3 regions of the Streptomyces sp. NPDC021080 genome follow, and region 1 is predicted to be linked to each of the others. Evidence: riboswitches for the same ligand, from Rfam matches in the RefSeq annotation. Region 1 holds a riboswitch; each other region holds the start of a gene.

Region 1 (5,374 bases):
CATTTGTCCGATCTGCCGGGTTCTTGTCCACCCCTCGGACAGCGGCCCCGCCGGAACGCTCCGTGCCGGCGGCCCGCGGGCCTACGCCTCGCGCAGCCGCTTCGCGAATTCCGCCGCCGCCGCGCCCGGATCGTCCGCGTCGGTGATCGCCCGTACGACGACGACGCGGCGGGCGCCCGCTTCGAGCACCTCGTCGAGCCGGCCGAGGTCGATGCCGCCGATCGCGAACCAGGGACGGGCGGTGCCGAGGGCGGCCGTGTGGCGGACCAGACCGAGTCCGGGTGCGTGGCGGCCGGGCTTGGTGGGGGTGGGCCAGCACGGGCCGGTGCAGAAGTAGTCCACGCCCTCCTGGACGGCGGCGGCCTCGGCCTCGGACGCGGCGTGCGTCGAGCGGCCGACGATCACCTCGTCGCCGAGGATCGCGCGGGCCGCGGGAACCGGGAGGTCCCCCTGACCCAGGTGCAGGACGTCGGCGCGGGCGGCGTGGGCCACGTCCGCCCGGTCGTTGACCGCGAGGAGCTTGCCGTGCCGGGCGCAGGCGTCCGCGAAGACCTCCAGGTGCTCCAGCTCCTCCCCCGCCTCCATGCCCTTGTCGCGCAGCTGCACGATGTCGACGCCGCCCGCCAGGACCGTGTCGAGGAACTCGGGCAGGTCTCCCTGGCGCCTGCGGGCGTCCGTGCAGAGGTAGACGCGGGCGTCGGCGAGGCGGTCCCGCGCGGTCGTGGCGGCGGTCTCGGGCATGCGTGGGTCCCCCGTTGTCGGTGCGCGGGGAGCGCGGCGGCCGGGATGGTCCCGCCGCCGCGCTCCCCGTGCCGGACGGTCTCGAACTGGTTCAGACGGCGAGCGCCTGGGCGCGGCGCTTCACCTCCGTGCCGCGATTCTCGCTCAGGGCCTGCGCGGGGGTGCCGGGCAGGGTCGGGTCGGGGGTGAAGAGCCACTCCAGGGCCTCTTCGTCGGAGAAACCGTCGTCCCGCAGGAGGGTCAGGGTGCCGGCCAGGCCCTTGACCACCTTCTGCTCGGCCACGTCGATGAAATCGGCGGGGACGTGCAGCGCGCGGTTCTCACCACGGCGTACGGCGATCAGCTGGCCTTCCTTGACCAGCTGCCGGACGCGCGTCACCTCGACGCCGAGCTGTTCGGCGATGTCGGGGAGGGTGAGCCAGGCGGGGACGAGAGCATCGGTCTTTGCGTCAATCTCGGTCACGGGACAAGCCTGCCATCCCGGACCGACAGTCGGAAGCCGAGGGCGTCCGACCCGGTGCGAGGGATCAGGCCGTGGCGCCCTTCAGCGGCCTCGACGGGTCCGCGAGCAGCTCCGGGTCCATGATGGCACCCGCCTCGATCAGGCGGCGGCCCTGGGCGAGGTCCCTCGGGCGGCCCACCGCCAGGAGGGCGACGAGCCGCGTCTCGCGGAGCCAGCACACCGACCAGGAGGCGCCCGCGGGGTCGCCGCGCCACACCAGGGTGTCGGCGGGCGCGTGGTGGCCGACGTACTGCACGAAACGGCCGAACTGCTCGGACCAGAAGTACGGCACGGGGTCGTAGGCGGCGGGCGTCTGGCCGACGATGTTCAGGGCGACCGTGCGCGGGCCCTGGAGGGCGTTGTCCCAGTGGTGGACGAGCAGGCGTTCCTCGTAGCGTCCCGACGGGAAGGAGGCGCAGTCGCCGACCGCGTAGACGTCCGGCAGGGAGGTGCGCAGGTGGTCGTCGGCGACGATCTCCCGGTGGGCGCCGAGTTCGATGCCGGAGCCGGCGATCCAGGCGGTGGCGGGGCGCGCGCCGATCCCGACCACGACGGCGTCCGCGGGCACCCGGGAGCCGTCGTCCAGGATCACGGCGCCGGGCTCGACGCGCTCCACGCGCGCGTGGGTGCGCAGCGAGGCCCCGCTGTCCGCGTACCAGGCGGCCATCGGCGCGGCCACCTCGGCCGGCAGCGCCCCGGCGAGCGGCCGGTCGGCGGCCTCGACGACGGTGACGGCGCAGCCCGCCTCGCGCGCCGCCGTGGCGAACTCGGCGCCGATCCAGCCCGCGCCGACCACCACGATGTCGTGCTGCCGGGCGAGGACGGGACGCAGCCGGTCGGCGTCGTCCAGGGTGCGCAGCAGATGCACCCCGGGCACGCCCTCGGCGCCGGGGAGCCGGATCGGTTCGGCGCCGGTGGCGACGACCAGGACGTCGTACGGGACGGGTCCGCCGTCCGTGTCCAGTTCATGGTCGCCGGGGCGCACGCCGAGCGCCTCGCTGCCCAGTCTGAGGTCGATGTCCAGGGCCTCGAAGTCGACGTCGAAGGCGGAGCCCTCGGCCTTGCCCAGCAGGACGGCCTTGGACAGCGGCGGCCGGTCGTAGGGCTGATGCGGCTCCGCGCCGATCAGGGTGACGGTGCCCGGGAAGCCCTGCTCGCGCAGGGCGACCGCGGTCTGCACCCCGGCCATGCCCGCGCCCACCACCACGACCCGCCGTGCCGTGAGCCCGTGCGACTGGGACTGTGCCTGCGTCTGATCGCTCACCCGATCACCATAAGCACCTGACAACCCGTCAGTCAGCGGACGTGCTCGGTGACCTGTTCCACACGACCGGTCTCGCGCAGTTCCTCGACCACGCTCGTCCCGGCGCCGGGCCGCGACTCCCACGTCCAGGTCTCCTCCAGCCGCACCCGCCCGTCGGGCAGTTCCACGACGAGGGACACGCAGTGGCCCGACGCGGTGGTCCCGTCGTGCCCCAGCTGGACGTACCGGAAGTCGAGGCGGTCACCCTCGCGGGTGCCCACGAGGTGTCCTCGGACGACGTCGCCGCCCGCGTAGTCGGCCCAGACCACGCCGTCCCGTTCGTGGTACGCGAACCGGGTGCGGGTGCCCACCTGGCCCGGGGCCTGGTCGGCGACGGGGGCGAGGACGAGGCCGTCGAGCGGTCGCGCCATGGGCGGAGGCTCCCTTACTGAGACGGACGGGGGCGGGCTAGGGTGGCCAACGTAAAGCACTCGCGGGAGCCCGGACGCACCGGGCTGAGAGGGAGGCTGGACGGCCTCCGACCGTACGAACCTGATCCGGGTCATGCCGGCGAAGGGAGGGGCTGGACGCCCATGTCGTCTGCACGTTCGTCGGACGTCCTCGTCGTCGGGGGCGGGATCATCGGTCTGGTCACGGCCTGGCGGGCCGCGCAGCGCGGGCTCACCACCGCGCTCGTGGACCCCGGGCCGGGCGGCGGGGCCGCCCAGGTCGCGGCCGGGATGCTGGCCGCCGTCACCGAGCTGCACTTCGGCGAGGAGACCCTGCTGGGCCTCAACCTCGCCTCGGCGCGCCGCTATCCGGACTTCGCCGCCGAGCTCACCGAGGCGACCGGCCAGGACCTCGGCTACCGCCGGTCCGGCACGCTGGCCGTCGCGCTGGACGCCGACGACCGCGCCCATCTGCGGGAACTGCACGCGCTGCAGGTCCGTTCGGGGCTGGAGTCGGAGTGGCTGAGCGGCCGTGAGTGCCGCCGTCTGGAGCCGATGCTCGCGCCCGGCGTGCGCGGGGGTCTGCGGGTGGACGGCGACCACCGGATCGACCCGCGGCGCCTCGCCGCCGCCCTGGTCACCGCGTGCGAGCGGGCCGGGGTGACCGTGCACCGGACCTGGGCGGAGCGTCTGACCGTCGCGGGGGAGCGGGCCACCGGGATCGTGACCACGGACGGCACCGAACTCGGCGCGGACCGGGTGGTGCTCGCCGGTGGCAGCCTCAGCGGGCGTCTGGCGGGGATCCCGGACGACGCCGTGCCGCCGGTGCGCCCGGTCAAGGGGCAGGTGCTGCGGCTGACCGTGCCGCCGCGGTACGCGCCCTTCCTGAACCGCACCGTGCGGGCCGTGGTGCGCGGCAGCCACGTCTACCTGGTGCCGCGCGAGAACGGCGAGCTCGTGGTGGGCGCGACCAGCGAGGAGCTGGGCTGGGACACCACCGTGACGGCGGGCGGCGTGTACGAGCTGCTGCGCGACGCCCACGAGCTGGTCCCCGGGATCACGGAGCTGCCGCTCACGGAGACCCGCGCGGGGCTGCGCCCCGGCTCGCCCGACAACGCGCCGCTGCTCGGCCCGACCGCGCTGGACGGACTGCTGCTGGCCACCGGCCACCACCGCAACGGCGTGCTGCTGACGCCGGTGACCGGCGACGTGATGGCCCACGTCCTGACCACCGGCGAACTCCCCGCCGAAGCCCGCCCCTTCACCCCCCTGCGCTTCGGCGCCACGGCCCGCACGGAGCTGCACGTATGAACGTCGTCGTCAACGGGGAGCGCCGGCGGATCGCCGCGGGAACCGCTCTGGACGCGCTCGTCGCGACCCTCACCGCCTCGTCGTCCGGGGTGGCCGCCGCCCTGAACGAGACCGTCGTGCCGCGCGCGCAGTGGCCGTCCACCGCGCTCGCCGAGGGCGACCGCGTCGAAGTCCTCACCGCCGTCCAAGGAGGCTGACCCGTGGCAGACGATCCCTTCGTCCTCGGTGGTACGACCTACGCGTCCCGGCTGATCATGGGTACGGGCGGTGCACCCAGCCTCGACGTGCTGGAGCGCGCCCTGGTGGCGTCCGGCACGGAGCTGACGACGGTCGCGATGCGGCGCGTGGACGCGTCCGTGCACGGCTCGGTCCTGTCGGTGCTCGGCCGGCTGGGCATCCGCGTCCTGCCGAACACGGCCGGCTGCTACACCGCGGGCGAGGCCGTGCTGACGGCCCGTCTGGCGCGCGAGGCGCTGGGCACCGACCTGGTCAAGCTGGAGGTCATCGCCGACGAGCGCACCCTGCTGCCCGATCCGGTCGAGCTGCTCGACGCGGCGGAGACACTGGTCGACAACGGTTTCACCGTGCTGCCCTACACGAACGACGACCCGGTGCTGGCGCGGAAGCTGGAGGACGTCGGCTGTGCGGCGATCATGCCGCTCGGCTCGCCCATCGGGTCCGGGCTAGGCATCCGCAACCCGCACAACTTCGAGCTGATCGTCGAGCGCGCGGGGGTGCCGGTGATCCTGGACGCGGGGGCGGGTACGGCGTCGGACGCCGCGCTCGCGATGGAGCTGGGGTGTGCGGGAGTGATGCTCGCCTCCGCGGTGACGCGGGCGCAGGAACCCGTGCTGATGGCGGAGGCCATGCGGCACGCGGTGGAGGCGGGGCGTCTGGCGCGGCGGGCGGGGCGCATCCCCCGGCGGCATTTCGCCACGGCGTCCTCTCCCGTGGAGGGCAGGGCGGCGCTGGACCCCGAACGCCCGGCGTTCTGACCGCCGGGCCGCCGACGTCGGTTTCCGGCCGGACGGGCCGCCGGGCCGGAGGCGGGCGCGCGCCGCGACGGCGGGCGGCCGGGGCCGAGACGTCCACGCGCCCCCGCGTGCGCCCCGTATGACGTGCGCTTCG
Region 2 (5,374 bases), on a different contig from region 1:
GCGCACGATCTCCTCGGCGACCAGTTCGCTGTTGGCGACCGTGCCCACGCTGCTCTGCGCGATCGAGAAGAGCAGCAGCAGCGGCAGTGCGGCGCCCGCGTAGGCCAGGACGAGCGTGTTGACGACCGACGCGATGTGGTCGCGGCCGATCCGGATGCCCGCGCGGTACAGACCGCGCCGGCCCATCGTGGGGTTCGCCTCGTGCAGTTCCCAGACAGCGGACGTCTGCGTCACCGTCACGTCGTCCAGGACACCCAGCGAACCGATGATGACGCCGGCCAGCAGGAGGCCGCTCATGTCGATGGACGGGTACAGACCGTGGATCAGGCCGGTGCTGTCGTCGGTGTTGCCGGTCAGTACGGCCCAGTCGATGAAGACCGAGCCGAGGAGGCCGATCAGCACCAGCGAGAGCAGGGTGCCGACCACCGCCACGGAGGTACGGGCCGACAGACCGTGACACATGTAGAGCGCGATCAGCATGATCGCGCTGGACCCGACAACGGCCACCAGCAGCGGGTTCGAGCCCTGCAGGATCGCGGGCAGGATGAAGAAGTTGAGGATCAGGAAGCTGATGGCCAGGGCGACCAGTGCCATGACACCGCGCATGCGGCCGATCACCACGACGACCACCGCGAAGATCACGGAGAGCAGCGTCAGGGGCAGCTTCCGGTTGGCGTCCGTCACCGAGTACTGCAGGTCCTTGGGGGCGGAGGGCTCGTACGCGACGACGACCTTCTCGCTCTGGTGCAACTGCCGTGACTGATCAGGCTGAACGATCTCGGTGAAGGTGCGGCCCTTGTCCTTTCCGGTGTCGATCCGGACCGTCGCCTTCTTGCATTCCCCCGTCGTCCCGCGCCGGGCGGAGGAACCCCCGGCGGCGGAGCCGGCGGCCGTCGCGGACCCCGAGGAGGCGTTGACGGACTTGCAGTCCACCTGGTCGATCTTCGTGACCGTCGCCTGCTGGGTCTGCCGGTCGAAGCCGACACCGGTGCGCTCGTGGGCAGGAGCGCCGCCGGGCCACAGCACCACGAGACCCACCGCGACCGCGGCCGCGAAGGGGATCAGTACCGCGGCGATGACCTTGCGCAGATGCTTGGAGACCGGCGCGGCGGGACCGTGGCTGTGGGAATGTCCGTGCCCACCGCTCGCGGGCTCGTCGCGCCCGCGCCGGGGACCCGGCCCGTGCCCGTCGTCGAAGCCGAGGTGATCACTGCCCGGTCCATGCCCGTGCCCGTGCCCGTGCCCGTGCTCGTGCTCATGTCCAGGGCCGTGGCCGGAGCCATGCCCGCGGCCGCCGTCGGAGCCGGGGCGCCGCGGTGGCTCGGACGAGGGGAACGGGTGCTGCCGGGTCGTCGTCACCGCCCGATCATCGCAAGAACGTCAAGGGCCCCCTGTTCACCGCGCCAGACATGACGCTAGCGTGGAGGCACCTTTGCACACGCGGGAGCTCGGAGCACCGGGCTGAGAGGGCGCTGACCTCCGTCTTCGCGATGTTTCACATGAAACATCGGCGATCGGAAGCCGCTGCGTCGACCGCTGAACCTGTTACCGGGTAATGCCGGCGTAGGGAGTAGGTCTCATGACCGACAAGGATGTACGCACGCCTGCCTCCAGCCGGACGGACGGGGCTTCCCCGCCGTTCGCGAACGGCGGGGACGGAAAGTCCATCGGCTGGCACAAGGCCTATGTCGGGGGTACGCGCCCCGATCTGCGGGTGCCGGTCCGCCAGGTGCACCTCACCAACGGGCAGTCCGTGACGCTGTACGACACCTCCGGCCCGTACACCGATCCGACGATCGACACCGATGTGCGCCGGGGGCTGGCGCCGCTGCGCGAGAGCTGGATCATCGCCCGTGGGGACACCGAGGAGTACACGGGCCGCCCTGTCCGTCCCGAGGACGACGGGATCAAGCACACGTCCCCGCGTGGAGGACTGCGCAACCTCGACGCGGTCTTCCCCGGCCGGCCGCGCCAGCCGCGCCGGGGGCGCCCCGGACAGGCGGTCACCCAGCTCGCCTACGCGCGGCGCGGTGAGATCACGCCCGAGATGGAGTTCGTGGCGGTCCGGGAGAACGTCGATCCCGAGGTCGTACGGGAGGAGATCGCCGCAGGCCGGGCGGTCCTGCCCGTGAACGTCAACCATCCGGAGATCGAGCCGATGATCATCGGCAAGCGGTTCCTCGTGAAGGTCAACGCCAACATCGGCAATTCCGCGGTCACTTCCTCCATCGAGGAGGAGGTCGAGAAGATGACCTGGGCGACCCGCTGGGGCGCCGACACGGTCATGGACCTGTCCACCGGGCGCAACATCCACACCACGCGGGAATGGGTGCTGCGCAACTCCCCCGTACCCATCGGCACCGTGCCGCTCTATCAGGCACTGGAGAAGGTCGACGGTCGTGCCGAGGAACTGACCTGGGAGATCTACAAGGACACCGTCATCGAGCAGGCCGAGCAGGGCGTGGACTACATGACGGTCCACGCGGGGGTGCGCCTGGCGTATGTGCCGCTCACCGCGAACCGCAAGACCGGCATCGTCTCGCGCGGCGGCTCGATCATGGCCGCCTGGTGCCTCGCGCACCACAAGGAGTCGTTCCTGTACGAGAACTTCGAGGAGCTCTGCGAGATCCTCGCCGCGTACGACGTCACCTACTCGCTCGGCGACGGGCTGCGGCCGGGTTCCATCGCGGACGCCAACGACGCCGCGCAGTTCGCGGAGTTGAGGACGCTCGGGGAACTCAACAAGGTCGCGAAGCGTTTTCAGGTACAGACGATGATCGAAGGCCCGGGGCACGTCCCGATGCACAAGATCAAGGAGAACATCGACCTTCAGCAGGAGATCTGTGATGAAGCTCCGTTCTATACCCTCGGCCCGCTGACGACGGACGTCGCGCCGGCGTACGACCACATCACCTCCGGCATCGGTGCCGCGATGATCGCCTGGTGGGGCACGGCCATGCTCTGCTACGTCACGCCCAAGGAGCACCTGGGCCTGCCCGACCGTGACGACGTCAAGACCGGCGTCATCACCTACAAGATCGCGGCCCATGCCGCCGACCTCGCCAAGGGGCACCCGGGTGCGCAGGAATGGGACGACGCGCTCTCCGACGCCCGCTTCGAGTTCCGGTGGGAGGACCAGTTCAACCTGGCCCTCGATCCGGACACGGCGCGGGAGTTCCACGACCGGACGCTGCCGGCCGAGCCCGCCAAGACGGCCCACTTCTGTTCCATGTGCGGGCCGAAGTTCTGCTCGATGAAGATCAGCCAGAACATCAACGAACGGTTCGGCGGTGACGTGGCCGAGGGAGCCTCGGCCGAGGAGATCTCCGCGGGCATGCTGCAGAAGTCCCGGGAGTTCGCGGAGGCGGGCAACCGCGTGTACCTGCCGCTGGCCGACTGAGCCGCTCCACGAGGACGCGGTCCGGGGGTGCCCCCGGACCGCGTCCTCGGCAGGCTCACGGTGTGACGTCCTCGGGGTACCAGCGCAGCTCGACGGTGTTGCCGTCCGGGTCCTGGACGTAGACCGAGGTGGCGCTGCCCCGCGCACCGAAGCGTTTCACCGGCCCCTCGAGCACGGTGAAGGATCCCGACGCGATGACCTGGTCCCAGTCCAGCGGTTCCACGGTGAGACAGATGTGGTCGACGTTGGACCCCTCAGGGGCATGGGCGACCAGGTCGATGATGGTTTCCGCGGTGACCCTCACCGACGGGAACGGGGCCTGGCCGCGCCGCCACGCGTCGACGCGTACGGGTTCCAGGCCGAGAAGGCCGATGTAGAACTCCAGGGACCGCTCGACGTCCTCGACGTTGAGGACCAGGTGGTCGAAGGCCTTCACGCGCAGGGTGGTCATGTCGTCTCCAGGGCGACGGCGTGGCGGAGCCACGCGCTGGACAGGGCGGGTCGATCTCGTCGGCACGGCCGGGCTCGGTTCTTTTCCCGAAGCCCGGTGGACGCCTCTACGATCCGCCGCGGGACGGATGCCATCAAGGCAAGATCGCTACACGACTGTTGAGCCAGATTTAACGCCGGGGGATTCATGCTGGAGCGACTGGAGACCGAGGCCTTTCTGACGCTGGCCGAGGAACTGCACTTCGGCCGGACCGCCACACGGCTGCGGATCACGACCGGGAGGGTCAGTCAGGTGATCAGGACGCTGGAGCGCAGAGTCGGCGGACCGCTCTTCGAACGCACCAGCCGTTCGGTCCGGCTCACCCCGATCGGCCGGCAGCTGGCGGCCGATCTGGCGCCCCTGGTCGCCGGGATGGAAGCGGCCCTGCGAAGAGCGGCCGACGCCGGCCGGGGGATCACCGGAGAGCTGCGGGCCGCCTTCCTCGGCGAGTGGACGGCACCCGCGCTCCTCAAGGCGGTCGCCCTGTTCGGCGAGCGGCACCCCGAATGCCGGGTCGACGTGCGGGAGGTCCAGCTGTCCAACTCCCGGGCGAGTCTGCTGGACGGTTCGATCGACGTGCTGCTCGCCTCCTTCCCCTTCGACGGAATGGCCTGCGGGCCCGCTCTGCTGCGGGAGAGACGGGTGCTGGCCGTCGCGGCCGGCCATCCGCTGGCCGGTGAGGAACGGCTGTCCGTCGAGGTGCTCGCGGAACACCCTGTCGTGCAGTACCCGCAGGTGACCTCGGCAGGGTTCAAACGGGACCGCACACCGGACCGCACCCCCTCGGGCCGGCCCGTTCCGAAGGGCCCGGTGGGCGGGTCGTTCTCCGAGATGCTGACGCTGGTCGCGATGGGCAGGGGCGTCCTCCCGGTCGGGGAGCACTCGCGGCAGTACTACCCCCGGCCCGACGTCGCCTACGTACCCCTTCACGACGCACAGCCGATCGAACGGGGGCTGGTGTGGATGGAGGGCAACACCACCGAACGGCTGCGTGCCTTCGTACGGGCCGCGACGGACGCGGCCGGCCCTTCCCCCGTGCAGGCGTACCGGTCGGATCCACCAGGGGCTTCTCCGGGGAGACTGGACGCATGACACCGACATCGATGAGCAAGGGCGCCAACCTTCCCGTTGCCGCGCGGCAGGTGCGGGTCGTACTCGGCTGGTCCGGAGGCCCCGGAGCACCGGACGCCGACGCCTCGGCCCTGCTGCTCCGCCAGGACGGGCGGGTGCGCGACGACGGTGACTTCGTCTTCTACAACCAGCCCAGGCACGCCTCCGGCGCCGTGCGCCACTCGGGCAAGCAGCGGGAGGGCGACGGGACGACGGACACCGTCGAGGTGGATCTGCAGGCCTTGGAGTCGGAGATCCAGCGGGTCGTCCTGGGCGCCTCCGCGGACGGGGGCACCTTCGGCCAGTTGTCGGGTCTGAGACTGAGGCTGTTCGATGCCGGAAGCGGGGAAGAGCTGGCGTTCTTCGACATGGAG
Region 3 (5,374 bases), on a different contig from region 1:
CGTCCCGCAGCGCGCACGCCGCCTCCAGCCGGGGCGCCCCCTCCGGCTGCAGTTGTACGGCGACGTGCGTGCCCCGGAAGGTGCGTGCGGCCACGGTGCAGCGCAGCCCGTCCGCAGCGGCCACCAGCCGTACGCCGGCGGGCCGTACGAGGAGCGTGCCGGGTCCCCGGTCGGTGCCCTCGGGCACCGGGACCTTGCCCCACGGGGTGTCGGCGGCCGTCGCGCCCACCGTCGCCTCGACCACGTTGTCGAAGCCGAGGAAACGGGCCACGAAGGCGTCCGCGGGCTGCTGCCAGACCTCGAGCGGCGTACCGGACTGGGCGATCCGCCCGTCGCGCATCACCACGACCCGGTCGGCGAGCGCGAAGGCCTCGCCCTGGTCGTGCGTGACGGCGAGCACCGTCGTGCCCAGTTCACCGAAGAGTTCGCGCAGTTCGACGACGAGCCGTTCGCGCAGCGAGCGGTCCAGCTGGCCGAGCGGTTCGTCGAGCATCAGCAGCCGGGGGCGGGGCGCGAGGGCCCGGGCCAGCGCCACGCGCTGCTGCTCGCCGCCGGAGAGCGAGGCGACGGCGCGGTCCCGGGCTCCGGGCAGACCGACGAGATCCAGCAGCTCCCCCACCCGTGCCGCCTGTCCGTCCTTGGACGTGCCGCGCATCCGCAGCCCGAAGGCGACGTTGCCGCCCACGTCCCGCTGCGGGAAGAGCTGGTGGTCCTGGAACATCAGGCCGACGCCGCGCTTGTGCGCGGGGACGGCCGTCTGGTCCTGTCCGTCCAGCACCACCCGGCCCGCGTCCAGCGGCTGCAGTCCGGCCACCGTCCGCAGCAGAGTGGACTTGCCACTGCCGCTCGGTCCGAGCACGCACACGATCTCGTGCTCGGCGACATCGAGGTCGACGGCGTCGAGCACGGCCCGTCCGCCGAAGCGTACGGTCGCGCCCTGAAGGCTCAGCAGCATCTAGAACTCCCCGGTCCGGTCGGTCCGCACCCGTTCCAGGAGCAGCAACGACACCGCGCACACCACCATCAGGATCGTCGAAAGGGCCATCGCCTGGCCGTAGTTGAGATCGCCCGCGCGGCCGAGCAGCCGGGCCACGGCGACCGGCAGCGTCGGGTTGTCGGGCCGGGCGATGAACACGGTCGCCCCGAACTCCCCGAGGGAGACGGCGAAGGCGAAGCCGGCCGCGATCAGCAGGGCCCGCCGCACCATCGGCAGGTCGACCTCGCGCCACACCCGCCACGGGGACGCCCCGAGGACGGCCGCGGCCTCCCGCAGCCGCCCGTCCACCGCGCGCAGCACGGGCAGCATGGTCCGTACGACGAAGGGGACGCCGACCAGCGCCTGCGCCAGCGGCACCAGGATCCAGCTCGCGCGCAGATCGAGCGGCGGCTCGTCCAGGGCGATCAGGAACCCGAAGCCGACGGTCACCGCGGAGACGCCGAGCGGGAGCATCAGCAGCGCGTCGAAGCCCCGCATCAGCCGCCCGGCCCGCCGGGTGAGGGCCGCTGCGGCCAGACCGCCGATCAGCACGGCGATGGCGGTGGCGGCGAGCGCGTACTCCAGCGAGTTGCCGACCGCCTCGATCGGGGCGACGAGGAAGACCCCTCCGTCGTCGTGGGCCAGGGCCCGGTAGTAGCCGAGTCCCGGGGCGTCGAGGGACCGCTGGACGAGGACCGCGAGCGGCAGCACGAGCAGGACGGCGATGCTCGCCAGCACGCCCGCGAGGAGCGCCCACTGTCCGCCGCCGCGCGGCCGGCGCGCGGTGGTGTCGGGGGCGACCAGGCGCAGGACGGTCTCCCGTCGGCGCACGGTCGCCGCGTGCACGGCGAGGATCGCGCCGACCGCCACGAACTGGACGATCGTCAGCACCGCCGCCGTCGTGAGGTCGAAGATCTCGGAGGTCTGCCGGTAGATCTCGACCTCCAGGGTCGAGAAGGTGGGGCCGCCGAGGATCTGCACCACACCGAACGAGGTGAAGGTGAAGAGGAAGACCATGAGAGCGGCGGCGGCCACGGCGGGCCCGAGCGCGGGCAGCGTCACCCTGCGCCAGGCCGCGAGGCGCGAGGCCCCGAGCATGCGCGCGGCCTCCTCCTGACGCGGGTCGAGCTGCGACCAGAGCCCGCCGACGGTCCGCACCACGACCGCGTAGTTGAAGAAGACGTGCGCGAGCAGGATCGCCCACACCGTGGTGTCCAGGCGCAGGCCCCACAGGTCGTCGAGCAGCCCGCCCCGGCCGACCAGCGCGAGGAACGCGGTGCCGACGACCACGGTCGGCAGCACGAAGGGCACCGTCACCACGGCCCGGAGGATCTGTTTTCCCCGGAAGTCGAAGCGCGCGAAGACATACGCGCCGGGGAGCGCGACCAGCAGCGTGAGCGCCGTCGAGGCGAGCGCCTGCCAGGTGGTGAACCACAGCACGTGCCGGATGTCGGACCGGGTCGCGACGTCCCAGATCCGGCCGAGCTGCCAGCCGCCGTCCCCGTGGAGCCCGCGCGAGACGATCGCGGCGACGGGGTAGGCGAAGAACACCGCGAAGAACGCGACGGGCAGCGCCATCAGGGCGAACCGCGCCGCGTTCCCTCGGCGGCGCGCGCGGCGCGAGGCCGCGTCCGCGGGGCCGGCCTCTCCTGTTCCACCGGCCCCGTCGGCCGCCTCGGGCCTGTCGGCTACTTCAGTACGAGCGAGGTCCACGACTTGACCCACTGGTCGCGGTCGGCGGCGATCTTCGCGGGCGCCATGGTCTCGGGGTCCTTGGCCTGCGGACCGAACCGCGTGAACTCGGCCGGCACCCGCGCACCCTCACGCACCGGGTAGACGAACATGTTGAGCGGCATGTCCTCCTGGAACTCCTTGGTGAGCAGGAAGTCCAGGAACGCCTTGCCGCCCTTGGCGTTCTTGGCGTGGCTGAGCAGACCCGCGTACTCCACCTGCCGGAAGCAGGTGCCGTCCGCGACCCCGGTGGGGGCCGTGGCGGGCTTGGGGTCGCCGTAGATGACCTCGGCGGGCGGCGAGGAGGCGTACGAGACGACGAGCGGCCGGTCGGCCTTGGCCTTCTTGCCGCCGGCGGACCCCGAGAACTCCTCGTTGTAGGCCTGCTCCCAGCCGTCCACGACCTTGACGCCGTTGGCCTTGAGCTTCTTCCAGTAGCCCTGCCAGTTCTGGTCGCCGTAGTGCGCGGCGGACCCGAGCAGGAAGCCGAGGCCGGGCGAGGAGGTGGCGGCGTTCTCGGTGACGAGGAGGTTCTTGTACGCGGGCTTGACCAGGTCGTCGAAGGACCGCGGCGGCGCGATCTTGTGCTTGTCGAACCAGGCCTTGTCGTAGTTGACGCAGATGTCACCCGTGTCGACGGGCGTGACCCGGTGCTTGGCCTGGTCGGTCCGGTACGGGGGCAGGACCTGGTCCGCTCCCTTGGCCGTGTACGGCTGGAAGAGCCCGTTGTCGAGCGCGCGGGAGAGCAGGGTGTTGTCGACGCCGAAGAACACGTCGCCCTGGGGGTTGTCCTTGGTCAGGACGGCCTTGTTCACGGCCTGCCCGGCGTCGCCGTCCTTGAGGACGCGGACCTTGTAGCCGGACCGCTTCTCGAAGTCCGCCAGCACGTTCTTCGACACGAGCCACGAGTCGTGGCTGACGAGCGTGATCGTCTTCGAGTCGCCCGAGCCGGCGGCGCCGGACGAGCCGCACGCGGACAGTGCGGGCAGCGCGACGAGGCCGAGGCCGACGGCCATGGCCGCGAACCGTCTGCCGCTGCCGGTCGTGGTGGTGGTGATGCTCACTGATTCCTCCTGGGTGACCAGGAAGAGACGCGGCCCTGCCCGGGACCTCTGACGGTTCCCGGGCAGGGCGCAACAGCTTGAGTAAGGACCGAACTTCCTACCCAGAATGACCTGGGCAAGGTTCAGAGGGTCTGCGGTCTGTCCCGCACTCTCAGCGCTGTGGCGCTCCCCTGTCGGAATATGAAGATGTCGGACGGTGAAAGATGCCGGTCCATGTCCATGTCCGGCGATGGTGCCGCCGGACCACGCGATGGACGACGGCCCGGCTCGGTTCAGACTACCGCTCGGTCGCGGCGAGCTGACCACACGCTCCGTCGATCTCCTGGCCCCGGGTGTCCCGGACGGTCACCGTGACACCGTGGGCCGCGATCGCCTCGACGAACGCCTTCTCGTCCTCGGGCCGCGACGCGGTCCACTTCGAGCCCGGGGTCGGGTTCAGCGGGATGAGGTTGACATGCACGGGCTTGCCCTTGAGCATCCGCCCGAGACGGTCACCACGCCACGCCTGGTCGTTGATGTCGCGGATCAGGGCGTACTCGATGGACAGACGCCGCCCTGACCTGTCCGCGTACCCCCAGCCCGCGTCCAGCACCTCGCGCACCTTCCACCGCGTGTTCACGGGGACGAGGGTGTCGCGCAGCTCGTCGTCCGGGGCGTGCAGGGAGATCGCGAGCCGGCACTTGAAGCCCTCGTCCGAGAACCGGTTGATGGCGGGGACCAGCCCGACCGTCGACACCGTGATACCGCGCTGCGAGAGCCCGAGGCCGTCCGGCTCGGGGTCGGTCAGGGCCCGGATCGCCCCGACCACGCGCTTGTAGTTGGCGAGCGGCTCGCCCATTCCCATGAAGACGATGTTGCTCAGCCGCGCCGGCCCCCCGGGGATCTCGCCGTCACGCAGCGCCCGCATTCCGTCGACGATCTGGTGCACGATCTCGCCGGTCGACAGGTTCCGGTCGAGGCCGGCCTGTCCGGTGGCGCAGAACGGGCAGTTCATCCCGCAGCCGGCCTGCGAGCTGATGCACATGGTCACCCGGTCCGGGTAGCGCATCAGCACGGACTCGACGAGCGTGCCGTCGAAGAGCCGCCACAGGGTCTTGCGGGTGGTGTCCTGGTCGGTCGACAGGTGCCGGACGACCGTCATCAGCTCGGGAAGCAGCGCTTCCTGGAGCTTGCCGCGCGAGGCGGCCGGGATGTCCGTCCACTCGGCGGGGTCGTGCGCGTACCGGGCGAAGTAGTGCTGCGAGAGCTGCTTGGCACGAAACGGCTTCTCACCGATCGCGGCAACCGCCTCTTTGCGCTCGGCGGGCGTGAGATCGGCGAGGTGCCGCGGCGGCTTCTTGGCTCCGCGCGGCGCGACAAAGGTGAGTTCTCCGGGCTTAGGCATGGCGTTACCAGTGTCGCAGATCGTTTGACCCCGCCCAGGTCAGATGGACGAGGGACCTGTCACCCTCCGGCGTCCCCTGTCACCGTCGGTCAACGCTTCACGGCCCAGAGACGGCCCAGCGGTCGCTGTCCGCGCCACGTGCGCTCAAAGATCAATGCGCTCCCTCACCACATCGTCCGCGGACTCCCCATGGCGCAGCACGACAGCCCCGGAGGGACG

Evidence for each region. A riboswitch is a leader RNA that binds a small molecule or an ion and turns the genes downstream of it on or off. The one in region 1 is predicted to bind thiamine pyrophosphate.
Region 2: linked by a shared signal. The riboswitch ahead of thiC (phosphomethylpyrimidine synthase ThiC) and the one ahead of thiO (glycine oxidase ThiO) in region 1 are both predicted to bind thiamine pyrophosphate.
Region 3: linked by a shared signal. The riboswitch ahead of ACH4S8_RS24855 (thiamine ABC transporter substrate binding subunit) and the one ahead of thiO (glycine oxidase ThiO) in region 1 are both predicted to bind thiamine pyrophosphate.

The regions. Positions count from the first base shown of each region.
Region 1 is NZ_JBIRQM010000007.1:221,483-226,856, forward strand. Features, by position in the region: gene thiE (thiamine phosphate synthase) at 82-741, opposite strand; gene ACH4S8_RS19250 (Rv2175c family DNA-binding protein) at 833-1,204, opposite strand; gene ACH4S8_RS19255 (NAD(P)/FAD-dependent oxidoreductase) at 1,269-2,507, opposite strand; gene ACH4S8_RS19260 (hypothetical protein) at 2,540-2,917, opposite strand; TPP riboswitch at 2,970-3,082, shown strand; gene thiO (glycine oxidase ThiO) at 3,080-4,246, shown strand; gene thiS (sulfur carrier protein ThiS) at 4,243-4,443, shown strand; gene ACH4S8_RS19275 (thiazole synthase) at 4,447-5,241, shown strand.
Region 2 is NZ_JBIRQM010000009.1:226,392-231,765, forward strand. Features, by position in the region: gene ACH4S8_RS23585 (YibE/F family protein) at 1-1,359, opposite strand, end outside; TPP riboswitch at 1,431-1,587, shown strand; gene thiC (phosphomethylpyrimidine synthase ThiC) at 1,580-3,400, shown strand; gene ACH4S8_RS23595 (VOC family protein) at 3,456-3,851, opposite strand; gene ACH4S8_RS23600 (LysR family transcriptional regulator) at 4,038-4,982, shown strand; gene ACH4S8_RS23605 (VWA domain-containing protein) at 4,979-5,374, shown strand, end outside.
Region 3 is NZ_JBIRQM010000010.1:119,299-124,672, forward strand. Features, by position in the region: gene ACH4S8_RS24845 (ABC transporter ATP-binding protein) at 1-955, opposite strand, end outside; gene ACH4S8_RS24850 (ABC transporter permease) at 956-2,554, opposite strand; gene ACH4S8_RS24855 (thiamine ABC transporter substrate binding subunit) at 2,665-3,723, opposite strand; TPP riboswitch at 3,848-3,953, opposite strand; gene rlmN (23S rRNA (adenine(2503)-C(2))-methyltransferase RlmN) at 4,049-5,155, opposite strand.